Botrimarina mediterranea: one gene and its partner. The protein of the gene in region 2 interacts with the protein of the main gene of each other region in a pairwise test. Links are inferred from orthologs where the notes say so. Each region holds a gene or a part of one and is shown on either strand. Other genes may lie near its edges.

Region 1 (4,845 bases), 270 kb from region 2 along the record:
GAACGCGCCGGGTTCGGGCGATTCGACGTTGAACGTGCCGATCACCCGGTCGTGCAGCAGCAGCGGCACGGTGAGCGAACTTCTGGCGCCTTGGGCGCCCTCGATGTAGAGCGGGTCTTCGCCCGTGTCCTCGCAGAGGTAGCTCTTGCCGGTCGCGGCGACGAAGCCCGTGACGCCGTTGCCGGTGGGCTCGCTGCGGAGGGGGCGTTGCTCGGCCTCGGGCTTGATGCCAAACGCCAAGAGCGGCAGCAACTCGCTGGTCTCTTCGTCGAGCGTGCGGACCTCGACGACGTCGTACTGCAGGACGTCTTGGGTGCAGTGAAGGATGTTCGACTTGAGCAGTTCGATCCGCTCGTCGTACTCCATCTCGGCGACCTCCTCGGGAGTGAGGTCGGCCAATTCGATTCCCGCCTGATGGATCGCGGCGAGCTTCTGCTTCTCGAGCTGCTCGGCCGTGACGTCACGGATGGTGACGATCAAGTAGTCGGGGGCATCTCCCTTGAAGTGTTCGACCGGCGCCGCGTTGACGCGGAAGAAGCGGCCGTCGTCGCAGCGGAGCATCGACGACACTTGTCGACCGCCGCTGAACGCGGTGTCGAAGGGCGTCAGTTCGGGGCCGAGGATCTCCGGCGCGCCGAGCACGGGGTAGAAGCTCTCGCCGATGACCTCGTCGCGGCGCATCCACTCGCTGAGCCGGCCGTTGCCCCAGACGATGCGGTTGTCGCGGTCGAGCAGCACGACGCCGTCGGGCATGCCGCGGAGGATCTGGATGTTGTGGATCAGCTGGGTGACGTGCGAGTCACGGCGGAAGCCCTCGGCGTCGGCGTAGATGCCGTCGTACTCGCCTGTGGCGAGCCGGCTGGCGGCGCGCGCCAGCGATCGCACGGGGGTGACGTCGAAGCCCGGGCCGAGTTGCTCGGCGAGAGCGGCGGACGTGTTCCGCTCGTCGCACAGGCAGAGGATCTTGTGGAGGGCGTCGGCCGACGAGGTGGGCTCTGCTTTCGTGGCGGAGTCGGACTTCGGGGCGGACTCTGTGCCTGCGCCCGTCGGGGCGTCTTGGAGGGTCTCGGTCGATCCGCAGCCAAGTGCTTGCGACTCGGCGCGGGTAGTCGTGCCAGGGTTGGACACGCGGCGCCTGCTCGATAGTTGGGGTGGGGCCGATTTCTCGGTGGGCATGGGGAGGTTGCCAGTTTCCCCTTGGCGAGCCGCTGACAAGCCGCCTTCAGCCCGCAATTCCGGGCTGCAAACGTCTGCTGACGGCCGACCTGTGAGGTTGGGCTACCTCCGGCGGGACGCTCGTGGGAATCCGCAAGCGCCAGCGGCGCTGCGAATTGCCCCACATTGGAAGTATACGAACCTTACGCAATGGGAACAACACAACCACACGGGTTCATTACGAAACATCGGAGCCAAAGGGTTTGGCGATCCAGGGCTCTTCGACGATTGCGCAAGGCTTGCGGGCCTCGAGCGACGCATAACGCCGGCATTAACGGTCGCGCCCGCGCAGACGCCGGCGCGGTTTGCCCGTAGACTATCGAGCTGCGATCTGCGGCCGGACCCCGTTTAGGTCGTGACGCCGCGAAATGGCTGCGCAGAAGAGAGCCTACCCCACCCCCCGCCCCCCTCCCGATGTCCCACCCCCTCCGCGGCCAGGCCGCCCTGCGTAACGTCGCGATCATTGCCCACGTTGACCACGGCAAGACAACGCTCGTTGACCAACTGCTCTACCAATCGGGCCAGTACCGCGAGGCCGAGCTCGACAAGCTCGCCGGCGGGCAGCACGGGCTGGTGTTCGACTCCAACGACTTGGAGCGCGAGCGGGGCATCACCATCTTCAGCAAGAACTGTGCGATTGGATACGAGTCGCTTGCCGGCGACCGCTACCGCATCAACCTGATCGACACGCCGGGCCACGCCGACTTCGGCGGTGAGGTCGAGCGCGTCCTCACGATGGCCGACGGGTGCCTGCTGCTGGTGGACGCCTTCGAGGGCCCGATGCCGCAGACGCGGTTCGTGCTCCAGAAGGCGCTCGCCCAGGGGCTCAAGCCGATCGTCGTGATCAACAAGATCGACCGTCCCGACTCACGCCCCGACGAGGTCGTGACGGAGGTCTTCGACCTCTTGATCGACCTCGGCGCCGACGACCATATGCTCGACTTCCCCGTCGTCTACGCGTCGGGCAAGCAAGGGTTTGCCTCGCTGACGCCTGAAGGACGCCCCGCCGACATGCGGGTGATCCTCGAGAAGATCATCGAAGAGGTGCCGCCGCCGCACGGCGAGCCGGACGAGCCGACGCAGATGCTCGTCACAACGATCGATTACTCCGACTATGTCGGCCGCATCGCCGTGGGCCGCGTCATCGCCGGCGCTGTGTCCGACCGGCAACGTGTGGCCGTGATCGACCGCGACGGCGGGATCACCAAGCAAGAGATCGCCCAACTCTTCACGTTCGACGGGCTCGGCAAGATCAAGACCGACCGCGTCGAGTGCGGCGACCTCTGTGCGGTGGTCGGGCTCGACCCGATCGGCATGGGCTACACGATTGCCGCCGCCGAATCGCCCCGGCCCGCTTATGCGGTGAAGATCGACGAGCCGACTCTCCACATGCTGTTCCGCGTCAACGACGGGCCCTTCGCCGGTCGCGAAGGGGACCACGTCACCAGCCGCAAGATCGGCGAGCGACTCGAGCGCGAACTGCGCAGCGATGTCGCTCTCCGCGTCGAACCCGGTGACACGATGGAGCAGTACCGCGTCGCCGGCCGTGGCCTGATGCACCTGGGCATCCTGATCGAAAACCTCCGTCGCGAAGGCTTCGAGCTCTGCGTCGGCAAGCCGCAGGTAGTGACCAAGTACGAAGACGGCAAGAAGCTCGAGCCGGTCGAGCTGCTGGTGATCGACGTGCCGGAAGAGTTCGAGAATGCGGTGATGTCGCTGGTGGGCGACCGCCGGGCGCAGGTGCTCAAGATGGGCAAGAAGTCCTCGACCAGCTCGTACACTCACCTGGAGTTCTCGATCCCGTCGCGGTCGCTGATCGGCCTGCGGTCGCGCCTGTTGGCGGCGACACAGGGCAACGCCATCGTCCACCACACGGTCCTCGGCTACGAGCCCCCGCGTGGCGCCGTGAACCTGCGTTCCAACGGCGTGATGCTCGCCAGCGAAGCGGGGCAAGCGACCGCTTACTCGATGGACGCCCTCGACGACCGCGGCGTCTTCTTCGTTCGCCCGGGCGATCAGGTCTACGAGGGCCAGATCGTCGGCGAGAACTGCAAGTCGGACGACATCGTCGTGAACGTCGTGAAGGCCAAGAAGCTCACCAACATGCGGGCCTCCGGCAAGGACGACAACGCCCAGGTCCGCCCGCCGCGCGACATGTCGCTCGAGGCTTGCCTGGAGTACATCGACGACGACGAGTTGGTCGAAATCACCCCGACGAGCATCCGGATGCGGAAGGTGATGCTTAAGGAGGCCGACCGCCGCCGCGAAAGCCGCCGGTCTGCGAGCGCGTCGCTGGTGTAGGGGACGCGATTCCTCTCGTTAGCGAGACCCCCCGTTTGGGCGGTTTTCCTAGCCTCGCTTAGGAGGCTCTAGGAGGTCATTTAACGCATCGGGAGCGGGGGGCCTGGGTAAACCCTAAGCGGAGCGCAACAACGCGCCTAAGGGCCCTCTATGCGGCTCTAGACGCATGTTCACGGCGCCGCCAGGTGGCCCACCATCCACCACCCTCCATCGGTACCCGTCTGAGCCGGGGGCGCGAGCCCTCGGTGGGAAGTGGGTACCAGGTTTCCCACCGAGGGCTCGCGCCCCCGGCTCAGACCCGTACCGATCGTTCGCAAGCTCTTCGGCTCGGGCCCTTCCGGCAGGATCGGGCACGCCGCTCTAACTGCCCCAAGCGGCATAACCGTGGCTCTCGGTGTGCCTGGCTTCGGCGCGCCGGTGCATGAGCTAGCCTTTCGCGGAAGCGCTGCGGCCGCGATGGCTGCGCGCGGCATTTCGCCTGAAGGGCGCTCGACCATGCAAGCCAGCCGTACTTATCGCTCCGCCGACCGCAATCGTCGCACGGGGCTGTCGCGTTTTGAGATCATCACCTGCCTGATCGCTGTGGTGGGCGGCGTGTGGATCGGCGCGCAGTACTACAACGTCGACCTCAACGGCGCCGCCTACCAGGCGCTCGACGAGTCGCAGCTGCTCGAGAAGTTGCCGCCCGATTGGCGCCCGCCGAACCCCGACTGCCCCAATGGCGACTGCCCCGACCCGGCCGAAGTCCGCGCCGTCGAGCAGGCCCGCCTCACTGCGAAGCTCAAGGAGTTGCAGTTCGAGGTCGCCCGGTTGTCGTCCGGAGAACCAGGCGCCGCCGAATCGGAGAAATCATCGTCGCTGACCGAAAGCGACGTCGCGATGCGTGATCGGACTCAGGCCTACTGGCAGGGTCTGACGCGGATCGTCTTCGAGGTGTCCGCGTTGCAGAACGTCGTCGCCTCGTACGCGGGGACCGAGCAGCAGTCCCGGGCCCTAGCGGTCCGCCGGCGGTCGCTGGAGTATGGTCACGAAGCGACCAACCTGCTCGATATCGACGGGGTCGATCCTGAGGCGGTCGCCACCGGCGTCCGTGTCTCTGAGTGGTTCGCCCAAAGCGCCGAGCAGCTCAAGACGGCCCAGGAGCTGAAGACCCGCCAGCCGGTCGGCAACCGCAGCGTCTCGGCCGCCGACGTCTGGGCCCAGACCGAGGCCGAGCTGCAGAAGCGTACCGAGCTGGTCCGTCGGAAGTCGCACGAGACCTCGGCGTACCTGACTTCGAAGTATTTCGCGGAGTTTCCGCCGCTGGGGTTCTAGGCCCCGCCTAGCGGC
Region 2 (4,922 bases):
CTCGAGTTCGCCGACCATCCGCCGAAGGCGATCGTCTTCGTCGATGACCACGCCCGGCACGTTCACCGCATCTACGACGCGATGTCGCGGCACGACATCGAGTGCACCGCCTTGCAGTACAAGGCCGAAGACAAGAACGTCGCCCGCTTCCGCTACTGCGACAAGCGTGAGGTGACCGAGAAGTGGCGGCGGCTCGAGTCCGCGCTGAAGGAAGTGTTCACCCTCCCCGGCGCCGACGCCCCTGTCGATGAGGCTGTCGAGAATCCCGCCCACGCCACCGCCGACGCCGCCCCCGAGCGGGCCGCGTCGCACTAAAGCGGACATACGCGGCCGTGGCCGAATACGATTTGATTGCGACCGCCGCCTTCGGCCTTGAGTCCGAAGTGCGTCACGAACTCGAGACGCTCGGCTACCCCGCGCGCATCGCGAGCCCGGGGCGCGTGCTCTTCCACGGGGACGAGCAGGCGATCATCGAGACGAATCTCTGGCTGCGTTGCGCCGAGCGGATTCTCATTCGCGTGGCCGTCGGCCCAGCGAACGATTTTGGTCTGCTCTTCGACCTCGTGCGTGGGGCGCCATGGTCCGACTGGATCCCCGCCGACGGGCAGTTCCCGGTCCGCGGCCGGTCGTACAAGTCGCTGCTCACGAGCGTGCCGGCGTGTCAACGGATCGTGAAGAAGGCGGTCGTCGAGCAACTCCGCGCGGGTCACGGAGTCGAGGAGCTTCCAGAGACGAGCGGTGACTACGCCATCGAAGTCGCCATCGCGAACGACGAAGCGTCGCTGTACCTAGACACCACCGGCGTCGGTCTCCACAAACGCGGCTACCGACCGCTGGTGAGCGAGGCGCCACTCCGTGAGACGATCGCCGCCGGCATGGTGCGGTTCAGCCGGTGGCGTCCCGACCGGCCGTTCTGGGACCCGTTCTGCGGATCGGGGACGATCGCGATCGAGGCGGCGATGATCGGCCGCGACATCGCGCCGGGTTTGCGACGGACATTTGCCTGTGAAGCATGGCCCCGCATCGGGGGCGAGGGCTGGCGCGCCGCGCGCGAAGCCGCCGAGCGTCGCGTCAAACCGGCGCTCGAAGAGCGGCTCTCCGCAACCGACATCAGCGAAGACGCCCTGAAGATCGCCCGTCGCAGCGCAACCGCCGCCGGCGTCGCCGACGACATCCACTTCCAGATCCGCGACTTCGCCGATCTCTCCAGCAAACGCGACTACGGCTGCCTCGTCACCAACCCCCCCTACGGCGAACGCATCGGCGAGGCCGAAGAGGTCCGGCGCCTCTACCGCTCGATGCCGACGGTATTGCGACGTCTCAAGACTTGGTCGCACTATCTGTTGGCCGCGAACCCCGAGTTCGAGAACCTCGTCGGCCAAGGCGCGTCGAAGCGGCGGAAGCTGTTCAACGGGCGGATCGAGTGCGCGTTGTATGAGTTTCATGGACCGAGGAAGCCGAAAGACGGAGGACGGCCGAGGAGGGACGAGAGACGGGGGACGGGGGACGAGGGGAAGGTGGCGGTCTCGAGCGATGTGGCTACCGAGTCGGACACGCCTGCCGAACCCTCAAGCCTCAGGCCTCAAGCCTCACCGCCACGACCGCCGCAGGCGTTCGGCGGACTTAGGCCGGAGGCGGAGCGACAAGCCACCGAGTTCGCCGCGCGGCTTGGCAAACGCGCTCGGCATCTTCGTAAATGGCCCACGAAGCGCGGGATCACTTGCTATCGGCTCTACGACCGCGACATCCCCGAGCTGCCGTTTGCGGTCGATCGTTACGAGGACGCGGTCGTCGTCGCCGAGTACGAGCGGCCGCACGAGCGGACGCCGGCGGAGCACGCCGACTGGCTCGATTTGATGATGAAGACGATCGCTAAGACGCTCGAAGTCCCGCGCGCCGAAGTCTTCCTCCGCAAACGCGAACGCCAGCGCGGCGAGGCCCAGTACGAACGTGTCGCCGACGAGGGGGCGTTCCGTGTCGTCAACGAGGGCGGCCTACGGTTCCGCGTTAACTTGTCGGACTACCTCGACACGGGGCTGTTCCTCGACCATCGCCAAACGCGCGGCATGGTCCGCGAAGCGGCCGCCGGCAAGCGGGTGTTGAATCTGTTCGCTTACACCGGCTCGTTCACCATCTACGCCGCCGCCGGTGGCGCCGTGAAGACAACGACGGTCGACCTTTCGCAGACCTACCTCGACTGGACCGCCGAGAATCTCCGGCTCAACGGCTTCGAGCCGGGCATGACGCACTACCTCGCCCGCGCCGATAGCCGGGCGTATGTCGATAGCCTGCCGCGCGAACCGCAGTTCGACCTCGTCGTGGTCGATCCGCCGACGTTCTCGAACTCGAAGCGCCTCGACGACGATTGGGACGTGCAGCGCGACGGGGCGCCGCTTCTGAACGCGATCCGCAAACGCCTCACCGACGGCGGCCTCGTCTACTTCAGCACCAACTTCCGCCGCTTCAAGCTCGACGAGTCGGCGCTGACGGGCTACGCGGTGCGTGAGATCAGCAAGCAGACCGTGCCGGAGGATTTCCGGAACGAACGCATCCACCGCTGCTGGCGGTTGACGGCGGTTTGAATGCGGCGTGTCGCGGGTTCACTCCGGGAGCTGACGCTTCCCGGCTCGCATGTAGCGGGCTAGGGATTGCTGAGCCGTTCGGACTGCATGCCATTTGTAGGAGGCGTCTCCGACGCCGATGACACGCACCATCCCGTTTCGGAATGGATACCGTAATCGGCGTCGGAGACGCCTCCTACAATCGCTGGCGTGATCACCCCTCGCCGCTGAGTATTGGCCAGCGCCGCCACGAGCGCGAATCAACGTTGTGCGTGTCGATGTGAAAACTCGGCGCGAGGCGTTCGCGTTTCCATTGGCTCGCGCGCCACAGGCGCCAGAAACGGTCGGTCCACTTGGCGAGCTGCGCGGCGTCGTACTGTGGGAACGCCTCGCCGAGGCGGCGTAGGGTTTCATCGCGCGGGTCGAGGTGAGCGATCATCGAGCGCTCGATGGCGTCGAGCACCGGGTAGGGCATCAGGTCGGCCTCGTCGGTCTGATGCGTCGCCAGGGGCCGTAGCTCGGCGGTCGGTTGCTGGGCGTTGACGGCGTGCAACTCTGGCAAGGGACCAACGCCCTCGGGTCCTTCGGTCTCCATCCAGCGGAGCCACTCGCGGATGAACGCCTTATCGATGCCGGCGATCGGGGCGAGGCCGCCGGCCGTGTCGCCATCCATCGTTGCGTAGCCGACCGACGCCTCGCTGCGGTTGCCGGTGGTGATGAGCAGGGCGCTCTTCAAGTTGGCGAGCATCCACACGCCCGGCGCGCGGACACGGGCCTGGATGTTCTGCAGGGCGATGTCGTCCGTCTCCCAAGTCAGCTCGCGCCCTACGGCCGTTGCGGCGAGCTTGACGCAGTCATCGACGAGCGCGTCGATCGACCACTTGTGATGCTCGGCGCCGACGGCGTCCGCAACGGTCGCAGCGGCGCTCCGCGTCACGTCGGACGAGTTCTTCGTTGCTTGATAAACGGTCGTGAGCAGGCATCGCACCGCCGAACGGACCTCATTCGCACCGTCAAGAGTAGGCGTGTTGGGCAACCGTTGGGCGAGTCCCGCGAAGCCGACTTCGTCGACAACGCGCTTCACTATCAGCCACACCAGCGCGGCGCAGGCGGCCGAGTCGGCGCCGCCGCTGAGCGAAATCACGAAACCCTTGGCGCCGCTCTTCCGCAGATAGTCAAGGAGACCCAGCGGCACGGCGCGGCTGAACTCTTCGAACTTGGAGAGCCGCTCGCCTCTAAGCGTGGGCGTTTGCCTCTGAACCGATTCGTCACTGGCAATCGACCAGCCGGTCGCGATCCGACCCTCACCGGGGCGGGCTTCGACATCGCCGTCGACCAGGCTGACGACAAAGTCACGGCACGAGAAGGGCGCCGCGCCGGCGAGCAGTTCGGCCTCACCGTCGCCTGTCGCCCTCGCGAAGAACGGCCCGCCGTCGAAGATCGCGCGGCCCGACTCGTTGCCGAGCAGGTTCGTGTAAAGGAAGAGACCGTTGACGATTCGCGCGCCGTCGAGGGCATGGCCGTCGCGGATCGCTTGCTTTCCGAACGCGAAGTGGCTCGCCGAAGGGTTCAATAGCACCGAGACGCCGCGTTTGGCGTAGCGATGCGCCGGGCGTTCGGCGCCGACCCAAGCGTCGCGGCAGATTTCGACGCCGAGGCCGACGCCGTCAAATTCGAAGACGAGTTCGCCGACGGGGATTGTCTCGCCATCGACCTCGACCGTTGTTCGCCCCCCCGCGGGCCACGGGGTGAACCAACGGGCCTCGTAGTGCAGCCCGTCGTTCGCCAAGTGTTGCTTGAGCGACATCCCCAGAAGACGCCCATCGACAAGCATCGCCTCGGCGTTGTAGAGCTTGCCGGCAATCTCGAGTGGCAGGCCGACCGTGACGGCGACGCCACGTGTCTGCGGCTTCAACTCGATGAGCGATCGCAACGACCGCTCTCGCAGGTGCTTCGCAAAGTACAGGTCTTCACAGCCGTAGCCGTTGAGGCACAGCTCGGGCAGACAGACCAGCCGGGCGCCGGCGTCACGGGCGGCGTCGATCGCGGCGACCACGCGGCGCAGGTTCGCCTCCCAGTCGAGGGGCGTCTGATTGATAGCGACGGCGGCGAGGCGGATCAGTGGCATGGGTACGTTATTGTTTCGCGCATAGACGCGGAGACGCAGAGGATTCGATGGCTACTGACTTGGCGGCTTTGCGCCTTTGCGTGAGGCTTGACGAGATGTCTCACGCAAAGGCGCGAAGGCGCAAAGTGAACCGATGGCTCTGCGTCTCCGCGGCTCTGCACGAGATCTATTGGCTTTGTTTCAAGAGTTCTAAGCGGAGCAGGTTGAGGGCGTGTTTGGCGACGAGCGGGCGT

Evidence for each region.
Region 1: the proteins of rlmKL (region 2) and typA interact in binary tests that used the Escherichia coli proteins (3 or more experiments, as listed by UniProt). The link is inferred for Botrimarina mediterranea from one-to-one orthologs.

What each region holds. Positions count from the first base shown.
Region 1 is NZ_CP036349.1:1,613,764-1,618,608, forward strand. What follows is about bases 1,193-4,072. They hold typA (translational GTPase TypA), read left to right. Parts: upstream 1,193-1,629; coding sequence 1,630-3,516; downstream 3,517-4,072. Other genes in these bases: Spa11_RS06425 (hypothetical protein), read left to right, coding at 4,012-4,072. Also shown: Spa11_RS06415 (response regulator), read right to left, coding at 1-1,128; more of Spa11_RS06425, read left to right, coding at 4,073-4,830. UniProt on the Escherichia coli protein: A 50S ribosomal subunit assembly protein with GTPase and nucleotide-independent chaperone activity, required for 50S subunit assembly at low temperatures, may also play a role in translation.
Region 2 is NZ_CP036349.1:1,879,355-1,884,276, reverse strand. What follows is about bases 1-2,957. They hold rlmKL (bifunctional 23S rRNA (guanine(2069)-N(7))-methyltransferase RlmK/23S rRNA (guanine(2445)-N(2))-methyltransferase RlmL), read left to right. Parts: upstream 1-332; coding sequence 333-2,582; downstream 2,583-2,957. Other genes in these bases: nadE (NAD(+) synthase), read right to left, coding at 2,776-2,957; Spa11_RS07510 (DUF2608 domain-containing protein), read left to right, coding at 1-315. Outside these bases: more of nadE, read right to left, coding at 2,958-4,689; Spa11_RS07495 (competence/damage-inducible protein A), read right to left, coding at 4,856-4,922. UniProt on the Escherichia coli protein: Specifically methylates the guanine in position 2445 (m2G2445) and the guanine in position 2069 (m7G2069) of 23S rRNA. Methylation occurs before assembly of 23S rRNA into 50S subunits.